Regions from separate parts of the Actinomadura rubteroloni genome, predicted to be linked through region 3. Evidence: riboswitches for the same ligand, from Rfam matches in the RefSeq annotation. Region 3 holds a riboswitch; each other region holds the start of a gene.
The links. A riboswitch is a leader RNA that binds a small molecule or an ion and turns the genes downstream of it on or off. The one in region 3 is predicted to bind cobalamin.

Region 1 (5,053 bases), 900 kb from region 3:
GGTTGATCGTCAGGATGTCCGAGCCGAGGGAGAAGATGCCCGAGACCAGGCACATGAGGTCCAGCCCGCCGGACGGCAGGCACTTGTCGACGTTGTTGGCGCCGATGTCCTCGGTGACGTATTTGACCTGACCCGGATGGGCGCGCAGGAACTTCACGGCCGCGTCGAGCTGGGACGTCGCGCCGTCGTACGTGCAGACGCCGCCCTTGATCATGCTCTGGGTGGTCTCGCCACTGCACCCCAGCCGGACGTGCTGCAGGTTCGGGTCGGATTTTTTTAGCGTCGCGTACAGCACGTCGGTGTAGGAGACGTTCACGTCTTTGCGGACGTCCGGCTGGTAGCCCGCCGCCAGCGAGTCGCCGAGCGACACGTAGTACGTCGGCTCGGCCGCCGACGCGCCCGAGGCGCCCGCGGTGACGAGCGTGGACGCGGTGAGCGCGGCCGCGGCGGCACGCGTCAGGCGGCGGAGGAGCGAAGGCCCGACGCGGTCGGAGGAGGAACGCTGGAGACGCGGCACGCGGGTCCCTTCCGGTCAAACGTGAAGGAGTTGCACGTTGTCTTGTACTCTCCCGCCCGCTCCCCGGCAACCCCCTGTGCACGTTTGCGGCATTTTCCGGACACTTTGGTCACCGTCCGTCACAGGAGTAACGGCACGGTGGGGTGGGCCGGCGGCGCGACCGCCGCCGGCCCTCCTCAGGCGCGGCGGGAGCGGCGCAGGTAGGCCGCGCCCGCGGCGAGGGCCGCGAGGACGGCCGCGCCGAGGCCGATCCAGAGCCAGCCGGCCGAACTCGTCCCCCGCCGCGCGGCCGTGGACGGCGTCGCGGCGGGGGCGGAGTTCGGCGCGGCGCCCGAACCGCTCACCCGGAACGTGAAGGAGCCGCTGATCGGGTGGCCGTCGGGCGAGACGACGCGCCAGCCGACCGTGTAGACCCCGCCGGGCAGTCCGGTGCGGACCGCCTGCGTGACCGTCCGGTCGACGGAGTGCGGCGGGCCCACCTGGACGCGGACGCCGTTCGGACCCGTCACGATCACGCGCGGGACCAGGACCGGGTCCGCGTAGGTGAGGGTGACCTGGCCCGGGTCGGCGACGGTCGCGCCGGCGCTCGGGCTGGTCGACCGCAGCGCCGTGTGCGCCGACGCGGGGGTCGCCGGGACCGCGAGCGCCAGTGCGCCGCCCGCCGCGAGGACCGCGGCGATCCGTGAGCGGACGGTCGTCATGCCCGGCTCCGCGACCGGGTCAGCGCGAACACGCCCGTGCCGACGCCGAGCACCCCGGCGACGAGCCCGAGGCCGCCGAGCAGGCGCGCCGTGTCGTCGGAGTCGGAGTCGGACGGTTTCGCGGCGGCGGCGGGCGTCGCCGAGCCCTTGGCGACGAGCGTCACCGAGGGCGCCGGATGCTCGGGCTCGGTGGCCCCGCCGGGATTCTGGTCCCACTTGACGACGTCGCCGCCCGAGTAGGTCTGCTCGGCGGGGAACAGGAGGCGGTCGGTGTCGGCGGGAAGGGGGCCGAGGGAGACGTCGAACTCCTCGAACTGGCCGGGGTCGATCTTGCCGCCCGTCCAGGTGATGGTCGCGGGCGCCTTGGTGAGCTGCGTGCCCTCGACGGTGACGGGCTTGGGCAGCGCGGCCTCCTCGACCTTCGCCGTCCAGCCGGGGACGGGACGCACCGAGACCGACGTGATCGGGTGGTCCTGCGGCAGGTGGACGACGAGCTTGACGGTCGACGCGTCGTCCCGCTCGTTCGGCACCCGGAAGCTGATCTTGGTGTAGCCGCCCTTCTCGGCGGTGCGGGGGTTGGCGGTGACGTGCGCGGACGCGGACGGGCCGAGGCCGAGCACGGCGACGGCGGCGAGGCCCGCCACAAGGGTGATCCGGCGAACCGGCATGGTGGTGCTCCGTTTCGAGACGTACGAGAAGAACCCGGGTGCCGAAGGCGGCCGGGTGACGTTGCGGCGCTCAGCCGAGCGCCCTCGAAACGGACGGCGGCCCCCGCCGGACCACGTCGTGCCGCAGCACGCGGACCACCGGACGCGGCCGGACGGCCGGAACCGGACGCGGAGCCGCCGGAGCCGAAGGACGCGAAAGAACCAGGAGGAGCCGCGCGGGCCGTCCGGCGAGCCGGCGCGCGAGCCCCCACACGGCGCGTTCGCCCCGCCGCAGCCACCACGCCGACACGAGCGCCGCGCCGAGGTGCGCGAGCGTCATCCACGAGCCGGAGTGGTGTTCGACGGGCGCCGGGACGGTCGCCGCGTGATGCATGACCATCCCCGGCCGGGACGACCCGCTGAACAGGCAGTGCAGCGCGTACTGCCCGCCGACGAGCACGCCGGTGATCGTGCGGAGCGACCGCTCGCGTCCGGCCAGCGCGAACCCGAGCAGCGCCGAGCCGCCGAACCCGGCCGTGACCGCCGCGACGGACACCGCGCACGACGACGCGACCGCGTGTCCGGAAACCGCGAGCACCGTGCACACGGTCGCGAAAACGACCGCGCGGGCGGCGCGCGACGACGGAACAGGGGCGGGCGGACTCATCTCGCCGACCATCGTAGAGCCGACGTCCGCGGCGTGACGCACCCCCCAACACTCCCTACATGTGGGACGGATGCAAAGCCGATCAACTAGATGTAGGGTCGTGGCCCGTGCTGGTTCGTCCCCGGCCGGAACCGGCCGGGGACGTCGCAAGAGGGAACCCGGTGTGATTCCGGGACTGCCCCGCAGCGGTGAGCGGGAACGACCGCCGTCACAGAGCACTGGACCCCGAGCCGGGGACCGGGAAGCGACGGCCACTAGGCCGCACCGAACGAGGTGCGACGCCCGCGAGTCCGAAGACCTGCCAGTACGACGGGAACGTCCAGGCTTCGCGGGAGGCCGGGCGCGGCGTCGCCGCGTGCCCTTCCGCGTCCGCGAGGGGAAGAGGGCACGTGACACAGGAACTCATCGCGCCGCCGGGACCGGCCGCCGAGGTGGAGCGCGCGTGCGCCGGGCTGGACGGCGTCGACCCCGCCCGGGTGCTCGCCGACGGCGGCGACCGCGAGCAGGCGGTGCGCGAGGCCGCCGCGCTGGTCGCGGTGGAGCCCGCGTACTCGCGCGTCGCGGCGCGGCTGCTGGCCGGGCTGATCGCGGACGAGGCCGCCGCCGAGGGCGTCACGACGTTCGCGGGCTCGGTGGCCGCCGCGCACGCGCAGGGCCTGCTGAACGAGCGGACCGCGACGTTCGTCGCCCGCAACGCCGACGCCCTCGACGCGCTGGTCGACCACGCCGATGACGACAGGTTCGAGTACTTCGGCCTGCGCACCCTCTACGACCGGTACCTGCTGCGGCATCCGTCCACGCGCCGCGTCCTGGAGCGTCCGCAGCACTTCTGGCTGCGCGTCGCGGCCGGGCTCGCCGACACGGTCGAGGAGGCCGCCGAGCTGTACGCGCTGCTCGGCGGGCTCGCCTACCTGCCCAGCTCGCCGACACTGTTCAACTCCGGCGCGCGCCGCCCGCAGCTCTCGTCCTGCTTCCTGCTGGACGCGCCGCGCGACGAGCTGGAGTCCATCTACGCGCGGTACGCGCAGGTCGCGCGGCTCAGCAAGTACGCGGGCGGCATCGGGATCTCGTGGACGCGCGTCCGGTCGCGCGGCTCGCTGATCCGGGGGACGAACGGGCACTCCAACGGCATCGTCCCGTGGCTGCGGACGCTGGACAGCTCCGTCGCGGCCGTCAACCAGGGCGGACGCCGCAAGGGCGCGGCCTGCGTCTACCTGGAGCCGTGGCACGCCGACGTCGAGGAGTTCCTCGAACTGCGCGACAACACCGGAGAGGACGCGCGCCGCACCCACAACCTCAACCTCGCGAACTGGATCCCGGACGAGTTCATGCGCCGGGTCGAGGCCGACGAGGACTGGTCGCTGTTCGACCCGAAGGAGGTCCCCGAGCTGACGGACCTGTGGGGCGACGCGTTCGACGCGGCGTACCGGGCGGCGGAGAAGGCGGGACGGTTCGTCCGGCGGATCCCGGCGCGGCGGCTGTACGGCCGGATGATGCGGACGCTCGCCGAGACGGGCAACGGCTGGATGACGTTCAAGGACGCCGCCAACCGCGCCTGCAACCAGACCGCCGAGCCGGAGAACGTCGTCCACCTGTCGAACCTGTGCACGGAGATCCTGGAGGTCACGTCCGACGGCGAGACGGCCGTCTGCAACCTCGGGTCGGTCAACCTCGCCGCGCACACCGGCCCGGACGGCGTGGACTGGGAGCGGCTGCGCCGGACCGTCCGGACGGCCGTCCGCTTCCTGGACCGGACGATCGACCGCGGCTTCTACCCCACCGAGGAGGCCGCCGAAGCGAACCGCAAGTGGCGGCCGATGGGCCTCGGCGTGATGGGCCTCGCGGACGTGTTCTTCAAGCTGCGCCTGCCGTTCGACTCGCCCGAGGCCCGCGCGCTGTCCACCCGGATCGCCGAGGAGATCGCGCTCGCGGCCTACCACGCGTCCGCCGACCTGGCCGAACTGCACGGCCCGCTGCCCGCCTACGCGCAGACGCGGACGGCGCGCGGCCAGCTCCACCCGGACCACTTCCCGGACGCGACGCCCGCCGCCGAGTGGGCGGCGCTGCGCGAGCGCGTCGCGGCCGTCGGCCTGCGCAACTCGCTGCTGATCGCCATCGCGCCGACCGCGACGATCGCGTCCATCGCGGGCTGCTTCGAGTGCGTCGAGCCGCAGGTGTCCAACCTGTTCAAGCGCGAGACGCTGTCGGGCGAGTTCCTCCAGATCAACGGCTACCTCGTCGCGGATCTCAAGCGGCTCGGGCTGTGGACGCCCGCCGTCCGGGACGCGATCAAGCGGGCGAACGGCTCCGTCCAGGGCATCACGGACCTGCCGGACGAGCTGCGCGCGCTCTACCGGACGGCCTGGGAACTGCCGCAGCGCGCCCTGATCGACCTCGCCGCCGCCCGCACCCCGTACATCGACCAGGCGCACTCGCTGAACCTGTTCCTGGAGACGCCGACGATCGGGAAGCTGTCCTCGATGTACCTGTACGCGTGGAAGCAGGGCCTGAAGACGACGTA
Region 2 (5,053 bases), 730 kb from region 3:
ACGGTGATGAGCCGTCCGTCGAACTCGGGCACCGCGACCTGCGTCGCCGTGTCCAGCGGGGACAGGCCGTCGTCGCTCGCCTCCCACGTCGCGCGGTCGCCGGTCAGGCAGAGGCCCTGCAGGATCGGGACGTCCAGGGCGGCGAGCGCGCCCGCGTCCCACGCCTCGTCGTCGCCGCCCGCGCCGGCGAGCGCCGGTTTCGTCCCGCCCGCCGCGAGGACGGTCACGACCAGCGCGTCCGCGCGGCCCAGTTCGGCAAGCAGCGCTTGGTCGGCGGTGCGCAAGGATGCGCAGAAGATCGGCAGGGCGCGTCCGCCCGCGTTCTCGATCGCGTCGCAGAGCGTCTCCACGAACGCGGTGTTCCCGGCGAGGTGGTGCGCGCGGTAGTACAGGACGCCGATCAGCGGGCCGTCGCCCGGCGAGGGCGCGCGGTCGAGCGTGCCCCAGGCGGGCGTCGCGGCGGGCGGCGCGAACCCGTGCCCGGTCAGCAGGACGGTGTCGGACAGGAACCGGTGCATTTCGCGCAGGTTCGCCGGGCCGCCGTGCGCGAGGTAGGCGTGCGCCTCGGCGGCGACACCGGCCGGGACGGTCGACAGTTCCATCAGCTCGGCGTCCGGCGCCTGCTCGCCGCTGATCACGACGACGGGGCGCGGGCCGCGCAGCAGCGCGTCGAGGCCGTCCTCCCAGGCGCGGCGCCCGCCGAGCAGCCGGACGATCACGAGATCGGTGCCGTCCACGAGTTCCGGCAGGTCGGCCGGGTCCACCCGGGACGGGTTGGCGAGACGGAACGCTGTTCCGGAAGAACGTGCGCTCAGCAGGTCGGTGTCCGAGGTGGACAGCAGCAGAAACACGCGGTCGTGTCCTCACCCGGGATCCTCGCCCCGAATCGAAGGGTCGCCGCGACAGGGGAGTCTCCTGGCTCCCGGATCGGCGCTCGCCCCGGCCTTCCCGCTCGCGCAGTGGCCTGTGACGGGGTTCGCTCCCCGGTGACAGTGGCGGGACCGCGCCGGATTCACACCGGCTTCCTCCGCTTTGTCGCTGATCACCACTCTGGTCATCGCGGACATCCGCGTCAAGCTCGGAACGGCCGGGCGCTTAGGATCGGCGGCTGTGACGAACCGCTCCGGCCCCGACGCGTGCCCCGGCGCCGTCCGCGTGCACCAGGCCGCCGACGGTCTGCTCGCGCGCGTCCGGCTGCCCGGCGGCGCGCTGTCCCCGGCCGGCTTCGCGGCGCTGGCCGCCGCCGCGCGCGACCTGGGCGACGGGCGGCTCGACCTGACCTCGCGCGGCAACGTGCAGCTCCGGGGGCTCGCGGACGGCGTCGCGCTCGCGGCCCGGCTGCGGGACGCGGGTTTGCTGCCGTCCGTCGCGCACGAACGGGTGCGCAACATTCTCGCCAGCGTCCTTTCCGGACGGGACGGGCGGGGCTTTCTCGACGTCCGTCCTCTGGTCGCGCAGTTCGATGCGGGATTGTGCGCCGACCCGGCGCTCGCCGACCTTCCCGGACGCTTTCTCTTCGCCTTCGACGACGGGCGCGGCGACGTGACCGCCCTGCGTCCCGACCTCGGCGTCCTCGCGCTCGACGCGGCGACGTTCGCGCTGGTCCTGGCCGGTCGCGACAGCGGCGTCCGGGTCGCGCCGGCCGACGCCGTGCGCGTTCTGCTGGACGTCGCCCGGACGTTCCTCGCCGTGCGCGGAACGGCGTGGCGCATGGCCGAACTGGAGAACCCGGCGGAACGGCTCGGCCTTTCCGGCGGCACTCCGATCGCCGTCCCGCACGGCGAATTCCCCGCACCCGGAATCACCGCGCAGAAAGACGGACGGACGGCCGTGACGGCGCTCGTCCCGCTCGGCCGGCTCGAACCCGCGCACCTCGCCGCGCTCACCGGCCACGAGATCATCGCCACGCCGCGCCGGACCGTCGTCGTGCCGGACACGACCGCCGCCACCGCCGCCGCGCTCACCGCCGCCGGACTCGTCCTGGACCCCGGCTCGCCCTGGCACGGCGTCACCGCATGCGCCGGACAACCCGGCTGCGCCAAGTCCCTGACCGACGTCCGCACCGACGCCCGCACCACCGCGCGTGCCGATGCTGACGGCGTGCTTGTTGTGTCGGGCGGGTTGCCCGTTCACTGGTCCGGCTGCGAGCGGCAGTGTGGTCGGCCCGCCGGACGGCACGTCGCCGTCGTCGCGACCCCCGCGGGCTACGACGTCCGCCACCCAACGGAGGATCCTGTGATCGACTACGTCCGCGACGGCGCCGAGATCTACCGGCGCTCGTTCGCGACGATCCGCGCCGAGGCGGACCTGGACGGCCTGCCCGCCGACGTCGCCCGCGTCGCGGTCCGCATGATCCACGCGTGCGGGATGGTGGACCTGGTGGACGACCTCGACGTCGCGCCCGGCGCCGTCGAAGCCGCCCGCGCCGCGCTGCTGGACGGCCGTCCGGTGCTGTGCGACGCCGCGATGGTCGCCGCCGGGATCACGCGCCGCCGCCTGCCCGCGCGCAACGAGGTCATCTGCACGCTCGGCGACCCCCGCGTCCCGGACCTCGCCGCGCGGCTCGGCACCACCCGCAGCGCCGCCGCGCTCGACCTGTGGGGCGACAGGCTGGACAGCGCCGTCGTCGCGATCGGCAACGCCCCGACCGCGCTGTTCCGGCTGCTGGAGCTGGTCGCGGCGGGCGCGCCGCGTCCGGCGGCCGTGCTCGGGATCCCGGTCGGGTTCATCGGCGCGGCCGAGTCCAAGGACGCCCTCGCCGCCTCCGACCTGCCGCATCTCGTCGTCCGGGGACGGCGCGGCGGCAGCGCGATGACCGCCGCCGCCGTGAACGCGATCGCCGCCGAGGACGAGTCGTGACCGGCCGCCTGTACGGCGTCGGGCTCGGCCCCGGCGATCCCGAGCTGATCACGCTGAAGGCCGCGCGGCTCATCGAGGCGGCCGACGTCGTCGTGTTCCACGCCGCCCGGCACGGCCGCAGCCACGCCCGTGCGATCGCCGCCGCGCATCTGCGCGACGGGCAGATCGAGGAACCGCTGATCTACCCGGTCACGACCGAGGCGTCCGCCGACTACCGGACGGTCATCGAGGCGTTCTACGAAGACTGCGCCCGCCGCCTCGCCGCCCACCTGGACGCGGGCCGCGACGTGGTCGTCCTCGCCGAGGGCGACCCGTTCTTCTACGGCTCCTACATGCACCTGCACAAGCGCCTCGCCGGGCGGTACCCGACGACGGTCGTGCCGGGCGTGACGTCGATCGCGGGGGCGTCCGCCGAGCTGGGCCGTCCGCTGGTCGAGCGGGACGAGACGCTGACCGTCCTGCCCGGCACGCTCGGCGGCGACGCGCTGGCCGCCCGGCTGAGCGCGGCGGACTCGGCCGTCGTCCTGAAGCTCGGCCGGACGTTCACCGCCGTGCGCACCGCCCTGGAACGGGCGGAACGCCTGGACGACGCCTGGTACGTCGAGCACGCCACCACCGGCGAGCAGCGCATCGAACGCCTCGCCGACGTCGCCGCCGACACCGTGCCGTACTTCTCGGTGGCGGTGCTGCCGAGCCGCGTCCACGAGGAGACGCGCCGCGCCCTCCCCACCGCGGACTCACCGCGCGGCGAGGCGACGACCCCGGCCGGGGACGCGTCGGAACCGCGCGGCGCGCGGACGGCCGCCGGCGCGGCAGCGCAGCAGCCGCACGGCGACGGGACGGCCAGGGCCGCGGCGGGGACGGTCGCCGGGGGCGCGGCGGCGCGGCGCGGCGAGGTGACGGTCGTCGGGCTCGGCCCGGCCGGGCGCGAGTGGCTGACGCCGCAGGCGCAGGAGGCGCTCGCCGCCGCCGACGACCTCGTCGGCTACCGCCCCTACCTGGACCGCGTCGCGCCGAACGCGCGGCAGCGGCGGCACCCGTCCGGCAACACCGTCGAGGCGGACCGCGCGGCGTTCGCGCTGGAGCTGGCGCGGGAGGGACGGCGCGTCGCGGTCGTGTCGTCCGGCGATCCGGGCGTGTTCGCGATGGCGACCGCCGTGCTGGAGGCCGCCGAGGCGTTCCCGGACGTCCCGGTGCGCGTCCTGCCCGGCGTGACCGCCGCCAACGCCGTCGCGTCCCGCGCGGGCGCGCCGCTCGGCCACGACTACTGCGTGCTGTCGCTGTCGGACCGGCTCAAGCCATGGGACGTCATCGCGCGCCGCCTCACCGCCGCCGCCGCGTCCGACCTGGTCATCGCGATCTACAACCCGGCGTCGAGGACCCGCGTCCACCAGGTCGCCGAGGCCCGCGACCTGCTGCTGCGGCACCGCGCGAAAGACACGCCGGTAGTGATCGGACGGGACGTGGGCGGGCCGGAGGAGAGCGTCCGGATCGTCCCGCTGGCGGACCTGGACCCGGCGGACGTCGACATGCGCTGCCTGCTGATCGTCGGCTCGTCCCAAACGCGTCGCGCCGGCGACACGGTTTTCACGCCCCGACGCTACCCGTGAAAAGTTGCTTTCGGTCATCAACTCAATATGTAGGGTGACTGATGTGCAGCTCCGGTACAACTTCCGCTTGTACCCGAACGGGCCACAGCGTGCCGCGCTGGCGAGGGCGTTCGGGTGCGCCCGCGTCGTGTTCAACGATGCGTTGCGCGCCCGTGAGGACGCCCGCGCGGCAAGCCGCCCGTTCATGTCGTCGCGCGAGCTGTCCAGACGGCTGACGGCCGCCAAACGCACGCCCGAGCGGGCTTGGCTCGGCGAGGTGTCGGCTGTGGTGCTCCAGCAGTCGTTACGGGATCTGGACGCCGCGTACCGCAACTTTTTCGACGGTCTCAAGGGCAAGCGCCCGAGAACGGGGCCGCCTCGGTTCAAGTCCCGCAAGGACCGTAGGCAGGCCGTCCGGTTCACCGCCAACGCCCGCTGGAAGATCACGCCGAGCGGGGACCTGTCCTTGCCGAAAATCGGGGACGTGCGGGTGAAATGGTCGCGTTCTCTGCCGTCCACGCCGTCCACGGTGACGGTGATCAAGGACAGTGCGGGCCGGTACTTTGCGTCCTTCGTTGTGGACACGAGGCCCGAAATCCTGCCGA
Region 3 (5,053 bases):
AGCGGCCGTCGCGGTTGTCCTATCGGTACATCGGTCGGCTGATCCCGGTCAAGGATTACCAGGCGACCATCGCTCTGGAACCCGTGGCGGACGGCACCACCGGCTTGACCTGGTCGGCGTCCTTCACCACTGCGGTCCCCGGACCGGGCGTGCGATGGGGCATCGAGGCTACCGTCCGCCTCTTGATCGCACTCTTGGTCCGCGAGGCGACCAGAAGCGAACGGAGCTCCACCGGCACCTGATCGATGCCGCCCAGTGGCTGCCTGCGATGAGTGCGCTGCTGGTCTCCCACCAGGGCGAGAGCGGCGAGCGGGGGCCTCTTTCTCGGGCCGTCCGGGCGGGAGGCTGGCCCGCGCGGGCCAGCCTCCCGCCGGCATGTGTTAGCCGCCCAGGCGCTTTGCGGGTGTCGACGACCTGGCCGAACAGCTTCCAACGGTCACCGGTGAAGCGCACGAGCTGGGGTGATTCGATGGGTAGCCGTCCTGTGGCGTCCGGGCCGCCATCCTGTCCGCCTGACGGCCCGACCGGAGGCCTCTTCGCCGACGGTAAGCCCTTGGTCTGACGCCGCGCCCGCCGGTCACGATCCGCTGAGCGCCCTGCGCTCGCTCCGGTGAAGTGAGAACCCGCAAGGCAGAACCGGCGGTTGCCCGCCCGCACTGAACCAGCCTGCTAACTACGTGCCGTTTCATGGCGAGCCAACGGGGCCGTGCAGCGCGTTGAGGATGCGGCGCACGAGCGAACCCTGTCGGTTCTCACGGGGCGGCGGGTCAGACGGTGGCGGGTGCCGCGTTCGTGTCCGGACGCGGGCCGAGCAGGCGTTCGGCGAGCGGCGCGAAACACAGCCCGATCGTCCCCCACAGAACGGCCTGCGCTGCAACCGAGAAGAAGCGGAAGGCGAACAGGGTGTCGGCGGGGAAGCCGGGGTAGACGATGCGTCCTTGCGCGTCTCGCAGGGGCAGCGGTGTCTCGGTGGCGTGATGTCCGTACGCCTCGACGTTCGCACTGAGCTCGCCGAAGGACGGCAGGACGAGCATCACCGCGCCGAGAACCACCGCGCAGGCCAGGACGGCGAGCAGCGTGGCGTTCCACGTGCCGAAGCGGGCCTGGAGCCGCTGCCCGAGCCACGCCCCGGCCACCAGGACGACGATCGAGATCCCGACCATCAGCAGGTAGAGCCCGCTGCGCTCCCGGATCGTGTCCTCGTGACCGATGGCCGGGGGATTGGCGGGGTACTTGGCGAACGGGATCAGGTACAGGGCGAGGAAACCGCCCCCGGCGACCAGCAGTGCGAGCGTCCGCGGCCGGACCTTGCCCGTGCGTCCGCAGGCCAGCGCATAAGCGACGGCGTACAGCGCGCCCATGGCGATACCGAACGCGATGATGCCCACGCCGATGCCGACGTTGCCCTGGAAGGCGCGGCTGAATGGTTCGGCGTGCTCGTGCTCGACGGCCAGTCCGGCTGCCTTGTCGAGCGCGGACTGGGCGGTGTGGCGGCCGCTCTCGTAGTCGATCGCCTTCTGGATCTGCGGCTCGGCGAAGATCCGGGCGAACAGAAACGCCAGCAGCCCGCCGATCGCGCCCACGGCCATGCCGCGGACGATGAAGTGCCGTTCCACGGCCTACTCCTTCAGTTGTGTCCGGTGCCGTGGATCAGTGGCAGGGGAAACCGAGGAAGTGCCGCGCGTCGTGGACAAACTCGTGCACGTGCGTGTCGTTGCCGAACACCGAGGTGGCGCCCTGGTCGATGCCGATGAAGTAGTACAGCGCCACACCGAGCAGAACGGTGCCGAACAGCCACAGGGCGGCGCGCGTGCCGCCGAGGACGACGGGGGTGGAGCCGGTGCGCGCACCGTCAAGGGTGGTGGACGTGCTCATGTGGGGCCTCCCGGGGATCCTGCGTCCCACGCTCGATGGACCGTTTGCGATGGCGGAGGTCTGACTCTCCGGTCCCGGGACGGGACGGATCACAGTGGCGCGACCGTGCCGGATTTCCACCGACTTCCCCTACCATCTACCGTCGTGACCTTAAGCTCCGCGCGTCGAACCGTCAATGAAAGGCTGTTCACGTCCGTCTCGGTCACCGGGCGGTGACGGTCCGGCTTTTCCTCGTCGCGCACGCGCCGACGGAGGCGACCCGCTCCGCCCGCTTCCCGGACGACGAACCGCTCACCGCGCACGGCCTGGCCGCAGCCCGCGAACGCCGTGGCGCGCTCCGGCGGATCGACGTCGCCTACCGGGGTCCCGAGGCCCGCTGCCGCGCGACCGCGCAGGCACTCGGCCTGGACGCGGCCACCGACCCGCTTCTCGCGGACGTGGACGTCGCCGGATGGCGCGGCCGTACGCTGTCCGAACTGGAGACCGAGGATCCGGCGGGCCTGGTCGCGTGGATGTCGGACCCGGACGCTTCTCCCCACGGCGGTGAGCCGCTGTCCCGGGCGATGGCGCGCATGGCGACGTGGTTGGAGCGTCTGCCGGCGGGTTCGCTGCGGGTTGCGGCCGTCACGCATCCCGCGTTGATCCGCGCCGCCGTCCTGCACGTGCTGGCCGCGCCGCCCGGCGGGTTCTGGCGGATCGACACGGAGCCGCTGTCGCTGACCGTCCTGTCCCGCGACGGCGGCCGGTGGAGGCTGCGCGAGACCGGGCATCCGCTTGCGGCCGGGTAGTCAGTCGGCCAAGACGTCCGCGAGTTCGGCCGCGTAGAGCTGCGCCGGGTCGAAGCCCATTCCGGTGAATTGACCGGCGACTTCCAGGGACAGGACGCCGTGCATCCGTGTCCAGAAGCTCAGCGCCTTGTGCAGCACGGCGGGCGGCGCCGGGTGGTCGCCCGCCCAGGCGCGGTGGTCGGCCAGGTGCGCGTCGAGCGGCGTCGCCGGCGGGTCCAGCGTCATGCAGGCGTCGAGCAGGAGCGCCATCGTCTCGGACGCGATGAGGGTGATGTCGTCCGGCGCGTGGTAGCCGGGGACGGGCGTGCCGTAGATGAGCAGGTACCGCTGCGGGTCCTCCAGCGCCCAGGCGCGCAGGGCGTGCGCCAGTCCGGCGAGGTCGGCGCCCGCTTCGGCCGCTGATCCGAGCGTGTCGGCGAGGCTGCGGTAGGCGTCCCGGACGAGGTCGGTGATCAGCTCGTCGCGGCCCGAGTAGTAGCGGTAGAGCGCGGGCCCGCTCATCCCCATCCGCTTGGCGATCGCGTTGAGCGAAAGTGCCGACGCGCCCGTCGTGGCGATCTGCTCCCGCGCGTGCCCCTTGATCTCGGCGCGGACCTGGGCGCGATAGCGCTCGCGCGGCGTGGCTGTACCCGCCATGACCACCTCCCCGACTCCAGTTAGAAGGTATCACGAACGCTATTGACACTCATCCAAGCGTCCGGTTATAACTTCTAACGAAAGCATGAGCCTCTAGGTACAGGAGATCGCCGTGAACACCGAAGAACTGGTCGAGGTCGTCCTGCCGGGCCGGGTCGAACCGGACGGCCTGCAGATCCGCCACGGGACCGTCCCCGCCGCCGGGCCCGGCCGCGTGGTGATCCGGATGGAGGCGACCGGCGTCTCCTTCGCCGAGCAGCAGATGCGCCGGGGCCGCTACTACGACCAGCCGCCGTTCCCGTTCGTCCCCGGCTACGACCTCGTCGGGACGGTCTTGGCCGTCGGCGCGGGCGTCGCACCGGACCTGGTCGGCGCCCGGGTCGCCGCGCTGGTCAAGGTCGGCGGCTGGGCCAGCCACGTCGTGGTCGACGCGGCGGACGTCGTGCCGGTCCCGGACGGCGTCGGCGCAGCGGAGGCGGAGGCGCTGGTCGTCAACGGCATCACCGCGTGGCAGATGCTGCATCGAAAGGCGCGTGTCCGCGCCGGGCAGACGATTCTCGTGCACGGTGCCAGCGGCGGTGTCGGTTCGGTGCTCGTCCAACTCGCTCGTGCCGCCGGCGTGACGGTGATCGGTACGGCGTCGGCCCGTCACCACGCGGCGCTGCGGGACCAGGACGTCGTCCCGGTCGACTACCGCGCCGACGACGTCGCCGCACGGGTCCGCGAACTCGCCCCGGGCGGGGTGGACGCCGTCTTCGACCACGTCGGCGGCCCCGGCATCGTGGACTCGTGGCGTCTGCTCGCCCCGGGGGGCACGCTCGTCTCCTACGGCACCGCCTCGACCCGGGACGACCGGGGATCCAAGCGGTGGCCCGTTCTCAAGCTGCTCGCCCGGATCTGGCTGTGGCAGACCCTGCCCAACCGGCGCCGCGCCTATTTCTTCAACGTCTGGGCGGGACGGGCACTGGCCGCGAACCGGTTCCGCGCCCGGCTCCGCTCCGACCTCGCGCAGGTCTTCGCCGCCCTCCAGCGCGGCGACATCACCGTCCGGATCGCCGCGCGGCTGCCCCTCGAACGCGCCGCCGACGCGCTGCGGCTGGCCGAGTCCGGAACCGTCGCGGGGAAGGTCGTGCTGGTCCCGTGACCCGTCGTGAGAACATGCCCGGTATCCGCCTGGGCCTCGCCGCGCTCGTCCTGACCGGCGGCGTGGCGCTCAGCGTCCCGGCCGCTCAAGCCGCCTCGCACGATGGCACGTCGCAGTGCCGAGGCGAGGGCACCGAGGCCGCCGCACTCATCCGCTACCGATCCGACATCCTCATCAAGGCTCCGCTGCCTGCCGTCTTCGCGCTGCAGACCGACGTCGAGCGCTGGCCGACGTGGCAGGAACCCGTCCTCAGCGCGCAACGCCTCGACCCCGGGACCCTGCGGCGCGGCTCGCGGTTCCGCTGGACGACCCCGGCACCGCCCACACCGACGACGCCCGCCACGACCCTGACGATCACCTCGACCGTCCGGCAGCTCCGCCACGACGCCTGCGTCCTGTGGAGCGGCCCCGCGATCGGCGACGGCGTGCGCATCGACCGCGGCGTCCACCTGTGGAGGTTCACGAAGGTTCCCGGTGGCGTGCGCGTCCACACCGAGGAGACCTGGACCGGCGACCAGGTCGAGGCCGACGTCCCCAAGGCGACCGAGATTCTCGGCACGGGCCTAGAACACTGGTTGCAAGACCTCAAGACCAAAGCCGAGGCTCAACG

Region 1: another riboswitch for cobalamin. It lies ahead of BTM25_RS04525 (ribonucleoside-diphosphate reductase subunit alpha); the one in region 3 lies ahead of BTM25_RS08545 (CbtB domain-containing protein).
Region 2: another riboswitch for cobalamin. It lies ahead of cobN (cobaltochelatase subunit CobN); the one in region 3 lies ahead of BTM25_RS08545 (CbtB domain-containing protein).

The regions. Positions count from the first base shown of each region.
Region 1 is NZ_MTBP01000001.1:1,028,835-1,033,887, forward strand. Features, by position in the region: gene BTM25_RS04505 (SGNH/GDSL hydrolase family protein) at 1-517, opposite strand, end outside; gene BTM25_RS04510 (copper resistance CopC family protein) at 694-1,218, opposite strand; gene BTM25_RS04515 (YcnI family copper-binding membrane protein) at 1,215-1,886, opposite strand; gene BTM25_RS04520 (hypothetical protein) at 1,957-2,532, opposite strand; cobalamin riboswitch at 2,630-2,852, shown strand; gene BTM25_RS04525 (ribonucleoside-diphosphate reductase subunit alpha) at 2,922-5,053, shown strand, end outside.
Region 2 is NZ_MTBP01000001.1:1,194,668-1,199,720, forward strand. Features, by position in the region: gene cobN (cobaltochelatase subunit CobN) at 1-851, opposite strand, end outside; cobalamin riboswitch at 889-1,070, opposite strand; partial or broken gene BTM25_RS05250 (precorrin-3B synthase) at 1,111-2,196, shown strand; gene BTM25_RS05255 (precorrin-8X methylmutase) at 2,236-2,859, shown strand; gene BTM25_RS05260 (precorrin-2 C(20)-methyltransferase) at 2,856-4,469, shown strand; gene BTM25_RS05265 (RNA-guided endonuclease InsQ/TnpB family protein) at 4,513-5,053, shown strand, end outside.
Region 3 is NZ_MTBP01000001.1:1,927,235-1,932,287, forward strand. Features, by position in the region: gene BTM25_RS08535 (SRPBCC family protein) at 1-242, shown strand, start outside; gene BTM25_RS08540 (CbtA family protein) at 768-1,616, opposite strand; gene BTM25_RS08545 (CbtB domain-containing protein) at 1,651-1,875, opposite strand; cobalamin riboswitch at 1,910-2,064, opposite strand; gene BTM25_RS08550 (histidine phosphatase family protein) at 2,088-2,663, shown strand; gene BTM25_RS08555 (TetR/AcrR family transcriptional regulator) at 2,664-3,299, opposite strand; gene BTM25_RS08560 (medium chain dehydrogenase/reductase family protein) at 3,412-4,443, shown strand; gene BTM25_RS08565 (SRPBCC family protein) at 4,440-5,053, shown strand, end outside.